DNA from 3 places in the Virgibacillus byunsanensis genome. Region 1 is predicted to be linked to each of the others. Evidence: riboswitches for the same ligand, from Rfam matches in the RefSeq annotation. Region 1 holds a riboswitch; each other region holds the start of a gene.
The links. Region 1 has a riboswitch for thiamine pyrophosphate ahead of thiT (energy-coupled thiamine transporter ThiT). Riboswitches for the same ligand answer to the same signal wherever they lie in the genome.
Positions count from the first base shown of each region.

Region 2: another riboswitch for thiamine pyrophosphate. It lies ahead of ACFQ3N_RS07405 (YkoF family thiamine/hydroxymethylpyrimidine-binding protein); the one in region 1 lies ahead of thiT (energy-coupled thiamine transporter ThiT).
Region 3: another riboswitch for thiamine pyrophosphate. It lies ahead of tenA (thiaminase II); the one in region 1 lies ahead of thiT (energy-coupled thiamine transporter ThiT).

Region 1 is NZ_JBHTKJ010000030.1:35,466-39,710, forward strand. Features, by position in the region: gene ACFQ3N_RS11795 (RNA polymerase sigma factor) at 1-283, opposite strand, end outside; gene ACFQ3N_RS11800 (hypothetical protein) at 935-1,165, opposite strand; gene thiT (energy-coupled thiamine transporter ThiT) at 1,165-1,737, opposite strand; TPP riboswitch at 1,845-1,949, opposite strand; gene ACFQ3N_RS11810 (M3 family oligoendopeptidase) at 2,011-3,783, opposite strand; gene ACFQ3N_RS11815 (N-acetylmuramoyl-L-alanine amidase) at 3,949-4,245, opposite strand, start outside.
Region 2 is NZ_JBHTKJ010000016.1:22,625-26,869, forward strand. Features, by position in the region: gene ACFQ3N_RS07395 (ABC transporter ATP-binding protein) at 1-997, opposite strand, end outside; gene ACFQ3N_RS07400 (ECF transporter S component) at 994-1,575, opposite strand; gene ACFQ3N_RS07405 (YkoF family thiamine/hydroxymethylpyrimidine-binding protein) at 1,568-2,176, opposite strand; TPP riboswitch at 2,282-2,390, opposite strand; gene ACFQ3N_RS07410 (response regulator transcription factor) at 2,539-3,255, shown strand; gene ACFQ3N_RS07415 (cytochrome C oxidase subunit II) at 3,281-3,697, opposite strand; gene ACFQ3N_RS07420 (D-alanyl-D-alanine carboxypeptidase family protein) at 3,955-4,245, shown strand, end outside.
Region 3 is NZ_JBHTKJ010000007.1:125,773-130,017, reverse strand. Features, by position in the region: gene ACFQ3N_RS02315 (ABC transporter permease) at 1-544, opposite strand, end outside; gene ACFQ3N_RS02310 (thiamine-binding protein) at 627-917, opposite strand; gene ACFQ3N_RS02305 (ABC transporter substrate-binding protein) at 932-1,939, opposite strand; TPP riboswitch at 2,048-2,157, opposite strand; TPP riboswitch at 2,293-2,388, shown strand; gene tenA (thiaminase II) at 2,533-3,228, shown strand; partial or broken gene ACFQ3N_RS02295 (PTS transporter subunit IIC) at 3,416-4,154, opposite strand.

The DNA of each region.
Region 1 (4,245 bases):
TCAAACGAGTAAACTTATTTAACCAACTAGACTGTTTCCTGTGGTAATCCTTTGCTGCATTCCAGGTAATTTTATAAAGCCAGGTAGTGAAAGAAGATTTACCATCAAACTGGTAAAGAAATCGGTATACTCGTATAAAAACCTCTTGTGACACATCGGGTACATCGTGGTAGGGAACTCCAATTTGGAAAGCAAACCGCTCTACTGTCGAACTATAATGATCAATTAGCCCGCTAAACGCTTGTAAATCCCCATTTTTACAAGCCTTAATTAAATCCTGCACGTATTGTCCCCTCCTTAACTCTCTATCAGTGAAACGTAACGATTAATAAAAAGGTTACATTTAAAAATAAGGATGTTTTAGTAAAGATTGTTGTTTTTGTCACAATAAGTATAAACTGCGACGTAACTTTAGGCTTACTTCTAAGAACGCGTGCTATTACCTCCGTCTGGGATCGCTACGGGCGGATGCTTTCCGCGGGCACGGCTTCAGCCTCCGAAGCGGAAAACCACCACTTCGGTGTCTTCAGACACGTGCTGTTCCCGCAGGAGTCACCGCCCTCCGCTCACCCTGACTGGTAAGGGGTTCTATTAATACTAATACAGTCTCACGACAGTAACAGAAATAAAGCGGAGGAAATACACGTAGACTCCTTGAAAATGTAAAGACCACATTTTCTTCATGCGATGTCTAGCTATGTAGCTTTCCTTATCCTGTGGGAGCAGAGGCCTAGCCTGAGACCCCAGAGAGCGTTAGCTCGAGGAGGCTCATCAGCCGCCCACGGAAAGCGAAGTGTATTTCCGTAGCGGTAGGTTAACCGTCACATAAAGTTACGTCGCATTTTACATCAACTATGAAGTAAAAAAAAACAACAATGCGTGCGAAAGTAGCCAAAAATAAAAACATGTAATTTCGTAAGGAAACTACATGCCATTATTTTTCTTTAAGCTCTTCTGCACAACTATTACATAACGAGCTACCATCTTCATGTACACCATCAAAAAAGCCATTCTCACAATAAATATTTTTCCCACAAGTTTCACACTGTCCAATTAATTCCCGCACCATGATCACCTCTTTCATCCAATTATACATTTTTACAAATAAAAAGATAACCTCTCTAATAGAAGAGAAGTTATCTTTGTTGTGAGCGGAAATTGTCATTATGCTGCTTTTAGTAAAGTTCTCGGCTGTTTATGGAACAGGAAGAACACTAAAATTGTACTCAAAATAAATGACGGTAGCATGTAGGAACCATTATAGACTAATGAATAAATCCACACTTCTTGACCTTCAGGTGCAAATTGTCCCCAAAATACGATTCCTGCGTAAAAATGGGCAATGAATCTTAAAGTTGCACCAATTAACACACCTGACATTATATATATAAAGCTTACTTTAGTCTGGCCATTTTTAATTGCTTGTTGTAGTGGTTTAGCAAACAATCCTGCGAAACCTAATACAGTGAATGCAAATCCGTACTCAATGAATCCTTGTAGAGGTGTTAGGATGGATGCCCCAAAGACAATTTGTAACAGTCCCCATAATAATCCAGAAGTTAATCCACCTTTAATTCCCCAACGAAATGCAACAATAAACACTGGAATCATCGCAAAGGATACTGATCCTCCATTTGGCCATATTTTAAACGCTAAAAACGGAATTATATCTAAAACTAAAGCTAATCCAGTAAACATTGCTACTTCAATTAAAAACAATGTTCGTTTCGAACTCATTAAAATTCCTCCCCTTTTTAAAGCAAATTTCTATAATTTTCCACACAAAAAAGCAATGCCAAGGGGAAGCTTCCTGATGGGGAATCCGCTCACATTGCTTTTTATTCCATCAAAAAAGCCACCATCCCTACGCTAGTATTAACTAACAGGTTCAAAGGGTAAGAACTACAAACATGTTCACTCTCAGCCAAATGGCTCCCCCTGTAGGCTTTATTCATATGCTTTTATGTTACGTGTATTATAACGTATTCGCTAGATTTTGGCAATCAAGTCTTATAGAGATAGAAATTCTTCTACATCATTCACACAAAGCTGAATGGCATCTTCCCAGAAATCAGCTTTTGTTAAATCAACATTTAGATGTTTTTCTGCTAACTGTTCCACATTCATTCGTCCGGTATCCCGTAATAATGCGATGTAATCATCTTCAAAGCTACCGCCTTTTTTCTTGGCATGGGCATAAATACCAAGGCTGAACAAATAACCAAATGTATATGGGAAATTATAGAATGGTACCCCAGTAATATGGAAATGAAGTTTTGATGACCAGAAATTTGGGTCATAATCTTCAATGGAATCACTATATGCTTCTTTTTGAGCCTCAACCATTAGTTCATTTAACCGGTCAACAGAGACCATTCCTTGCTTGCGTTCCTCATAAAAGCGTTGTTCAAAAATAAACCGAGCATGAATATTCATAAAGAATGCAACACTACGTTTGATTTTATCTTCCAGTAAGGACATTTTTTCTTCTTTGTTCTCGGCACTTTTAACAGAAGCATCCGAGACAATCATCTCTGCAAAAGTGGAAGCAGTTTCTGCAACATTCATCGCATACCCCTGATTCAATCCATGGACATCATTCATCACATGCTGATGATAAGCATGGCCTAATTCATGGGCCAATGTTGCGATATTAGATGACGTTCCTGAATAGGTCATGAAAATGCGTGTTTGTTCACTTTCAGGAAAGCTTGTACAAAAGCCTCCAGGGCGTTTACCGGCACGATCCTCAGCCTCAATCCACCGTTTGTCAAATGCCATTTGTGCAAAGTCAGCCATTTTTGGACTAAACTCACCAAAGTGATTCACAATAAAATCTGCACCTTCTGAGTAACTATACGTTTTCACTGATTTATTTATTGGTGCTCCAACATCATACATACTCAGTTTTTCCAGTCCTAATAAATCTGCTTTTTTCTGAAGGAAATCAACAAAAGGTTTCTTATTGTTCGAGATAGCAGTCCACATCGCATCTAATGTTTCTTTTTTCATACGGTTGATTGCTAATGGCTCTTTTAACACACTATCCCAGTTACGATGCTTATATGTTTGCAGGCGAAAACCACCTAAATGATTTAACGTCTGTCCAAATAAATCCGCCTTCTCACTCCAAGCTTTATCCAGTTGCTGAGATACATGTTTACGAACCGTACGATCTGGGTTGCTCAATTTATTGGATGCTTGTCCAACCGAGTACGATTTCACTTCACCATCTTCTTCTATTTCCACACTCATATTCCCAACGATTGTATTATACATTTGACCCCAGGCATGATAACCATCAACAGCCAAATCATTAATTAAAACCTCTTCCTCAGATGACAAAAGGTCTTTCGCCTTTTCTCTATCTTCGTTCAGCACAAAATCAACTTTCTTTAAAAGAGGGTGATTTAACAACTGGTTCCACGTCACATCGTCAATGGAAACTAGCTTTTGAACAAAATTCGTTCTTACTGCATCCATCTTTGCTTTCATTTCACTACGTTTACCAACTAATAGGTTCGCTTTTTCATCCTTTACATCTTGTGCAGTTAAACAACTAATGAAAGCAAATGATTCCCTCAACTTTTTCGTCGTACCTTCCAACTGATCGACCACTTTTTTTAATGATTCTGCGTTTGCAGCATCAAAGCTATTTACCGTTACTGTCAATTGCTCCATCTCTTTTTCAATATCTTCAAGATACGTACGGAACTTTGTCGAATTACTACCACCTGGGAAAATAACATCTAAATCCCATGTAGGATTGTACGTTTTTAGCATCAAACCGCTCCTTCTATAATTGGTTAATATAAAGCCATTTATATTATAACGAAAAATGAAAATATTTTCACTGAAAGGAACCTAATTATACCTCTCTTTATCACAGATAAAAGTAACCAAAAACCCTCCCACAACCTATTGAACATGAGAGGGTTTTTTTAAAAATTAATTTGAAAAAGTGGCTCCTGTTGATGGGTGCGCATAAATTTGGACGTCACCGAAATCCCTTGTATGAATTAGATAAACATGGTTTTGTGTACTCCCTAATATCTCATAGGTTAGTCCACCAAATTTTGATGGTCGTAAAAAACCCCGTTCATTTCCTTTTGATGGTTGTGCCTCAAGCGAATAGATCCGCCATGATTCTGCGTTTGCAGGCAGCTGAAGATAGGTTGTCTCTTGTGTGGGATTACTAGATTTTGAATTAGTAGGCTTTTTATAGGGATATCCACTAAACTGGCA
Region 2 (4,245 bases), on a different contig from region 1:
CGCCTATTATGGCGATGAATTCTCCCTTGTATATTTGTAAGGAAACATCTCGTAAAATATCACGGTGTCTGTTTGACCATGAAATAGTGGAAGCATCTATGAAAATATCATTTGTTTGACGTACATTTTTTACTGTTTCCCAACCAGATGAATCGAGGTGATAAGGGCGGTCTAAAAACTCCTGAATAGTTAAAGGGATAAACTGATTAGGAAAGCCCTTTTGGTTTAAAACATATTGTGTCACTTTCGGAAGCCAAACCCCTTGTTCTTCTATTTGCGGTAACATCGAATCAACTGCATGTCTTAATGAACCATCGTAAAAAACCTCACCATCCCGATTTAATAGAAGACTTCTATCAGCTAATTCAACCCAACCATCTAACTGATGTTCAATAATAATGAGCGCGCAATTAGTTTTATTCTTTAAAGCATGGATAGTTGAAATTAAGTCCTTTGATGCAATAGGGTCTAAGTTTGCAGTTGGTTCATCTAAAATAAGAAGTGACGGCTCTAGAGCTAGAATACATGCTAGGGCAAGCTTTTGTTTTTGACCTCCGGAAAGGGAAGTTATGGTTGATCTTTTATAGGAAAGCATATTAACAAGACGAAGTGCTTCATCAACCTTTTCATCCATCACCTCGTGGGGAACACAAATGTTCTCTAAACCGAATGCCACCTCATCTTCAACAGTTAGCATACAAAACTGTGTTTCCGGATCCTGAAAAACAACTCCAACAGACTGGCTAATTTCACCTGGTCGGTAGTTTGTTGTTTTTCGACCATTTATAAAGATATCCCCACCCATTTCGCCATCTAATTCACGTGGATAAAGCCCGTTTAGACAAAATGTTAATGTACTCTTTCCACACCCACTGGGACCAAGAATAAGCATACTTTCGTTATGTTCCAATTGAAAACTTACATTTGACAAGGTGTTCTTATTTTGTTGATTCTCAAAATGTAGATAGAGGTGGTCAACTTTAATCAATGGATTCATGCTGAACGTTTCATCTTTCGGTATTCTTTTCCTAACGCAAAGTTTGATAAGACACCTGTCCTTGCTAAACCATCACTTAATGCTTTACCTAATAGACCTGCTATCAATGCACCGCTTACCATACGAACGATAAACATCGCTAGTACATAGCCGCTATCTAATGCTGCAAATCCACTTATGAAATAGCCGTAAACAAAACTAGTTATAGCGGCACCAACACCGGCACCCATTAATACCCATAATGAGTAATTTTTCCATCTTGTTGCCGCAAATGCAGCCTCGGCACCAATCCCCTGAATCATTCCAACAATAATTAACATCGGTCCAACTACACTTCCGAGTAAGACTTCGACCATAGCTGCTATTGTTTCGGATAAAAATGCTGCACCAGGTTTTCGTATAATATAGGCAGCGATAATGGAAACGATAAACCAAATACCAAAAATGAGATCGTAACCAATTGGACCAAAGAAGCCAACTAAGATATTACCAACTGGAAAAAAGGCTAAATATACAACACCAAAAACAACTGCAAGTGCAGCCATAACAACGATTTCTTTAAAGCGCCAATTACTCATTGAAGACACCTCCTTTATGTGATGGACTATTTGCTGAAATGGAAACGGTCATAACCGTATGGCTGGACCCTCCTTCAACAGTTGCTGTAAAGACACGCTCTAGTCCATCGAATATAGAAACTGCTTCTCCATCTAGACGAGTCGAATAGTGAGCAGAAGAAACAGTTACATGTTGTTTCATTGCTTCGATTTGTTCATAAATAACATCCATATAATTTCCACCACCTAACGGGTAAAGCGAAAATTTTGCACCTACCGGTTGTTTCATTGTTTTCACTTTTTCTGTATTAATGGTCTGTTCATCTTCTGCCATATAAGCATCACCCGAGGAATCACCAGGACACCCTAATGAGTAGGTTGCTTGAAATGCTACATGTTCACCGGTCTTGGCAGCATGCATGAAAGTAGCTTTTGTCACATCAAATACATGTGTGAGCTTTCCGCGAACCGTCGTGGTGACATCGTCTGTTTTCATATAAACCTTTGATGTGTCCACCTCTTTTAAAGCATCTTTAATAATATCTACAAAGCCGTCACACATTGGGTATACCGAAAAGCTCACTCCAGCAATGTTTGTAGTTCCACAAGTTTGTTCTGTCATACTAAACTCCTCCTGTTTTATGGAAAATTTTCAATATAAAAAGACTGCATCCCGTGGGGAATGCAGTCTGGTTGTATGTTTTGATTGCTTAAAAAGTATAGATACCATACGACGACTGCACTTCCCCACGCTAGTATTATCTAGTTCGGGTACAAAGGGTCAGAACATAACAGTTCTTCTCAGCCGTTGTTTCACAGCTCCCCTAGTGCAACATTCTTTATGCAGTTTTCCTACATCTATCTTAACGAGGATAGTAAACATTGTAAAGCATATTAAAATTTTTACTTTAAAAAATGTGACCTGCGTCACGGAAATGATTGTAAGCTCTTCTTATACTGAAATTAGAAACAATGTATTTGGAGGTGGCTTCATTGAAAAAAGTACTATTCATTAGTAGTAATGAAGACCGTAAACAAGATTTATCTGCATTGTATTTGAATCCGCAACACATTTGTAAACAGGTTCAAGAAGAATATGAGGTTTTAGCCCTGTTAAGGGAAGAAATTTTTGAAATAGTTTTACTTGACCTGACGATGGTGGAAGTGAATATATCGAAGTTTTGCAGTAAAATCAAAGACGTTTCTGATATTCCTATAATGATTGTAGCGGCATGTGAACAGCAAGACAAAATTGTTAAAGGCTTACAATCAGGTGCAGATGATTATATTATTAAGCCATTTAGTGCAGAAGAATTGTTAGTTAGAATAGAGATATTGACACACCGGAAAAAAACCGATAATCACATTGAAATAAATGGTTTACTATGGGATGAAGATCGACATGTTTGTTCTTACCATAAAAAGGCGATTAAGTTAACACCTAAAGAATTTACTATAATGGGTCACTTAATGAAGCATACGAATCAAGTATTTGCTAGAGAGCAATTAATTGACTTGATATGGGGCTATAATTCAGTCACAGATGGTAGAACAGTAGATTCACATGTACAAAATATGAGGGTGAAGATTAGGAATTCAGGCTTTCCAATTGATGATTATGTTAAAACGGTATGGGGTGTAGGGTATAAATGGACTAATCGAACGGATATTAATAATATAAAAAGAGCTGTTCCTAGTTGAGCAGCTCTTTTCTTATCTATCGTAATTATACAACAACCAATGTAGTTACCATTTCGCCATGTCCTTCTCCACACATGATGTTACAGTAGATTTTATATTCCCCTGGTTCTTCAGGTGTAAATGTTGCTTGACCTTCGCCATCGATTTTTACATCAAATTCATCGATACTAATACCGTGGTGACCTTCTTCATTTGTAAGTGTTATGGTAACTTCCTCGCCAGATTGTACTACATATTCTTCTTGGCCTAAATCAAAGTTAGTTGCTGTGATGTTAACTTCGTTGTTAGCTTCAGCTTCTAAAGAACTGTTGTCGTCGCTTTGCTCTGTAGTATCTTTATCTGATTTTTTAGTATCTGCGTTAGCACCACTGTCATCTCCGCCACACGCTGCAAGTACTAAAATTAAACTTAAAAATAATGTTAATAATAAACTTTTTTTCATCATTATTCCCTCCAATTAATTTCTTATTTATTACCTTTACAATAGTGATTATAGAATAAAAGTATCCATTTTTTATGGAGAAAATGAGACGAAAAAATGAACAATAATAAATTATAATTAAATACCTAAATTTACCTGTTACAAGCAATTAACAATTCATTCATCTATATTTTTTAGGGGTAAAATTCATTTATAATTGAATTAGAATAATATCGGCTAAGTTAATTTTTATCAAAGCAGGTGAAATAGTGAAACAGATGACAGTAATCATTACAACAATCCTAGCTCTGAATATAATGTTCGTGCCAAAAGCCCTAAGTTCACCGGACACAAATCCGCCACTGGTAAATAGTGAAGCGGCGATCATGATAGATTCCGATTCTGGTACAGCACTCTATGAAAAAAATGCAACTGCTCAAATGTACCCAGCTAGTTTGACTAAAATCGCTACAGCTATCTTTGCAATCGAATCTGGTAAACTAGATTCTGTTGTCACAGTTAGTCGTAATGCTAGAGAAACAGAAGGAACGAGAGTCTATTTAGAAGAA
Region 3 (4,245 bases), on a different contig from region 1:
TTTTCAAGCCGGAAAAAATCGCCGGCATGGCATGCGGTAGCTCTAGCTTACTAAAGATTTGCCGTTTGGATGCACCAGCCATCTGCATATAGTGCACCAAATCCGTACTTGTCTGTCGGAATCCATCCAATGCCGCTATTGAAATTGGGAAAAAGCAAACGAGGGTGATGACTAGTATTTTGGGTAGCACACCAAATCCGAACCAAATCACAAGTAATGGTGCGAGCACAATAATTGGAACGTTTTGCGATAGAATCAACAAGGGATAAAAAGCCTGCCGTACACTTGGTAGTAAATGAAGGATAACCGCAATCAAAATCCCACCACTGACACCACAGATAAAACCGATAATCGATAATTTTATGGTTGAAATGAAATGGTGTTGGAAGTTCCCCCAACTCGCTATCCCCTCTTGTGCTATTTCTGATGGGGCTGGTAGCAGCCATGTCGGGACTGAAAGCAAATTGCTGCTAATTTCCCATATGATAAGTAAAAGGATGATGACCGTTACCGGCCGCCATCCCTGTGCTAGCATTTTTTTCATACTATTAGGGTGCTTTGACTTCCAACGCACCCGCACCTCCATTCAACTTAGCTCCACTCTACTATCTAGAAAAACATACTTTTTAACGGTACTTCTCTGTCAATACATCCATTGATGCGCCATCTGGGTTATAGTAAATCTTCACCTGAGAAATTATACTCGAACTACCTCGTTCAACCATTTTCTGATTCATTTTTTCGATAACCGCCAAAAGCTCTGTTAACTCCCCTTCCATAGTCGTTTCAAGTGGATGTACTTCATACTTGATCCCAGCCTGTTGAATAACTTCAATCGCCGCATCCACATATGGAATGACATCTTCCCCATTCTTTGTCTTGGGAATAATTTGAATACTAACAAGTGCATTTGTCATATTATTTCTCCTCATTATTTTTCTGGTAAAAATTCATTCGTAAATGCTTGCGCTGCATCCAGTTCTTTTTCAAGTAACTCATTTTCATACATCCACTTCGAATAGTTTTCCCAAGTTTGTTGATCCTGGATACCCCATTGTTCGGCATCATCCTGATATTGAGGTGATAACCATGCTTGACTTGCTTCCACTAACTCAGCATCTAAATCCGGTACAGACTCTACTAAAATGGATGCAGCTTCTTCCGGACTCTCAATCGTATATTGATAACCTTTAGAAACAGCTGCCATAAAGGCTTCGACTGTATCTGGATTTTCATCGATCATGCTTTCATTCGTTGTGATAACTGGCGTATAATAGTCGAGATCGTCTGAATAATCGGTTAGATATTGCACGTTAAGCTCAACGTCACGTAATTCTGCTTCCACACCAGTCCATCCATAATAGATCCAAGCAAAGTCAACATCACGTTCGACTGCCGTAAAAAAATCAGTATTTCCCATATTTATAATATTTACATCATTAACATCCGCGCTTTCTTGTTTCATTAAAGAATCAATAACCGCTGCTTCAACTGGGGCACCCCAACCTCCGTAGGTTTTCCCAGCATAATCAGCTGGTGAGGTAATACCTTTATCTACAGGAGAAGCAAACCCAGACGTATTATGTTGAATGATTGCTGCAATGGAGACAATCGGTATATCCTGAATACGTGCTTCTGTGATAGATTCTTGTGCACTAATCCCAAACTCTGCTTGCCCAGATGCCACTACCTGATCAGCACCGGATTCACCAGGTAACGTAATGTCCACCTTTAAGCCTTCCTGTTTAAAATATTCTTCTGCCTGTGCAACATATAACCCTGTGTGGTTCGTATTTGGTGTCCAATCCAATACCAATGTCACTTTTTCTAACTCTTCTTCCTCCTGTGCATTAGAATTATCACCACTAGTTTCTTGATCATTTACACAACCAGCTAGCACGATAACTAACATAACGATGAAAAATAATATTCGTTTCAATTAAATCCCCCTACTTTCTTATTTTATTTAATGGTTCGCTAGAGGAACATACTGCTTAGCGCACGTAAAATATGCCCCAGGCTAAGCCTAGAGCACATATATAGTCACATTCACATTATATATGTTCCCTACGCTGGTTTAAACCAGATCAGGTTCCAAGGGTCTGCATCTCACGGATACCATCTCAACCAGCAACACTGGTCCCCCTACATTCAATACTATTAAACTAATAATACAGTATTAACTTTGACACAGATAGTGCTAAAATTCAAGTGTTTAATGAGAATAAGCGCTCCCAAATATAGTTGACTTTGTTTTTTCATATGATATGCTGAACAGATAATTTCATTAATCGTTTCCGCTAGGGGAGCCTGTTAAAGGCTGAGACTATAAAACCCTTAGAACCTGATCTGGCCAATACCAGCGGAGGGAAGTGGAAAGTCACTTAACCATTCATCCAATCTGTCCATCTCTTTAGATAGCGATAGAATCATAGGATTAATTTATTAACCTTAAAATAGATGAATTTATCTTTAAGTACTTTTCTTTCCTCCTCAATCAGTCGGAAACAAACTAAAGAGGAGGTATTTTGTATGCAATTTACAGACACACTACGAGAGGTAACCAAAAACAGTTGGGAACAAAGCTTAAACCATCCTTTTGTTGTAGGTATGGTAAAAGGAGATTTACCACTGGAAACATTCAAGTATTTTATTCTTCAGGATATTTACTATTTAAAGCATTTTGGAAAAGTACATGCCCTGGCAGCAGCGCAGACAGAAGACTTCCAGATTACTGCCATGCTTGCTGAAAAAGCGAAACTTACAGCAGAGGCAGAACTGACTGTCCATAAAGAACATGCAACTATCTTGAACATTACAGACGAAGAAATAAAGCAGTTCAAACCAGCACCAACTGCATATGCCTATACAGCTCACTTATACCGGGCAGCCCTTTCAGGCAGCCTGGGGCAGACGATTGCTGCACTACTTCCATGCTACTGGCTGTATGCAGATATTGGCAAAACATATCAGGATGCAAAACCAACAGAAAAAATCTACCAAAATTGGATTAGTATGTATGCCAGTGAGTGGTTTCATACATCCACCCAGGATCAAATCGACCTGTTGAATAACATAGCAAAAGATGCGAGTGAACAGGAAAAAGAAAAAATGAAAGAACAATTTATTATTGCAAAAGAGTACGAGCTTGCTTTCTGGGAGATGGCGTACACAAGAGAAGTATGGATGTCAGAACGAAAAAGTAGTACTGGAGTTCCAAGAAAATAATAAAATAAAAATTATAACTTATGCAGTCGACAAGTTTTAAACTTTTCTACCTGCTTAGTAATGCTTGTTGCCATGTTTTTAATGGCGAAAGTCCTATTTTTACTTACTTTTTTAACCTTTAAGCTTTTATATATTTTAAAAGTGCCAAAAACCCACTATCCAAAAGAATAGTGGGTTTTTTGGCAAATTATGCTACTTTAGTGTTATCCTTATCTCCATTGGCGCTGGTTTTCCATCCAATGGTGAATAATGCTGCCAGGATAATTAAGATCAAAGCAGATACAAGCATGTTTGATTCAATTAAGTTGATCAAGTTTCCAAGTACAATACCGACTGCACCAAAGTCTGCATCACCAAACGTTGTACCTTCAAAGCCTAATGACCCTAAGACCGGTAACAGTAATGCAGGTAAAAAGCTAAATAGAACACCATTGGCCATTGCACCAAAGATTGCACCTTTACGGCCTCCGGTTGCATTACCAAACACACCAGCTGCTGCACCTGTGAAAAAGTGAGGAACTAACCCTGGCACTATAACTTAAGGCCAAGAATAGGTAGGAAGAACATACTAATCAATCCGGCAATAAAGCTAAATAGAAAGCCAATTATCACCGCATTTCCAGCAGACGGAATCTAGCTAAAATTATGTTTACGATCATACCAAATAGCATAATCATTGCTGTTTCTGTTCCAAAAGCCTCCTGTGCTAAGGCTACAATTGCTTCATTGTTTGGAATAACCCCATCTACAGCAAAAGCTTTATTAAACATACTGCTAAATTTCCCAAGCGCTTGAACAATTACCGTTGCCCCGGCACCAAGAATCACAAACCCCATTATCGTTTTCAGTGTTCCTGATACGACATCTGCAGTATTCTTTCTTTGAACCAGTAGACCAACTGGCCATTGAAAAAATCGGGAAGAGATTAAATCGAGATGAGAGGGTTAAGTTATGAGGCGTTATGCATGAAGGTGAATACTTAAAGGGATACTTCGTTCAGCTAGTCGTGAAAAACTA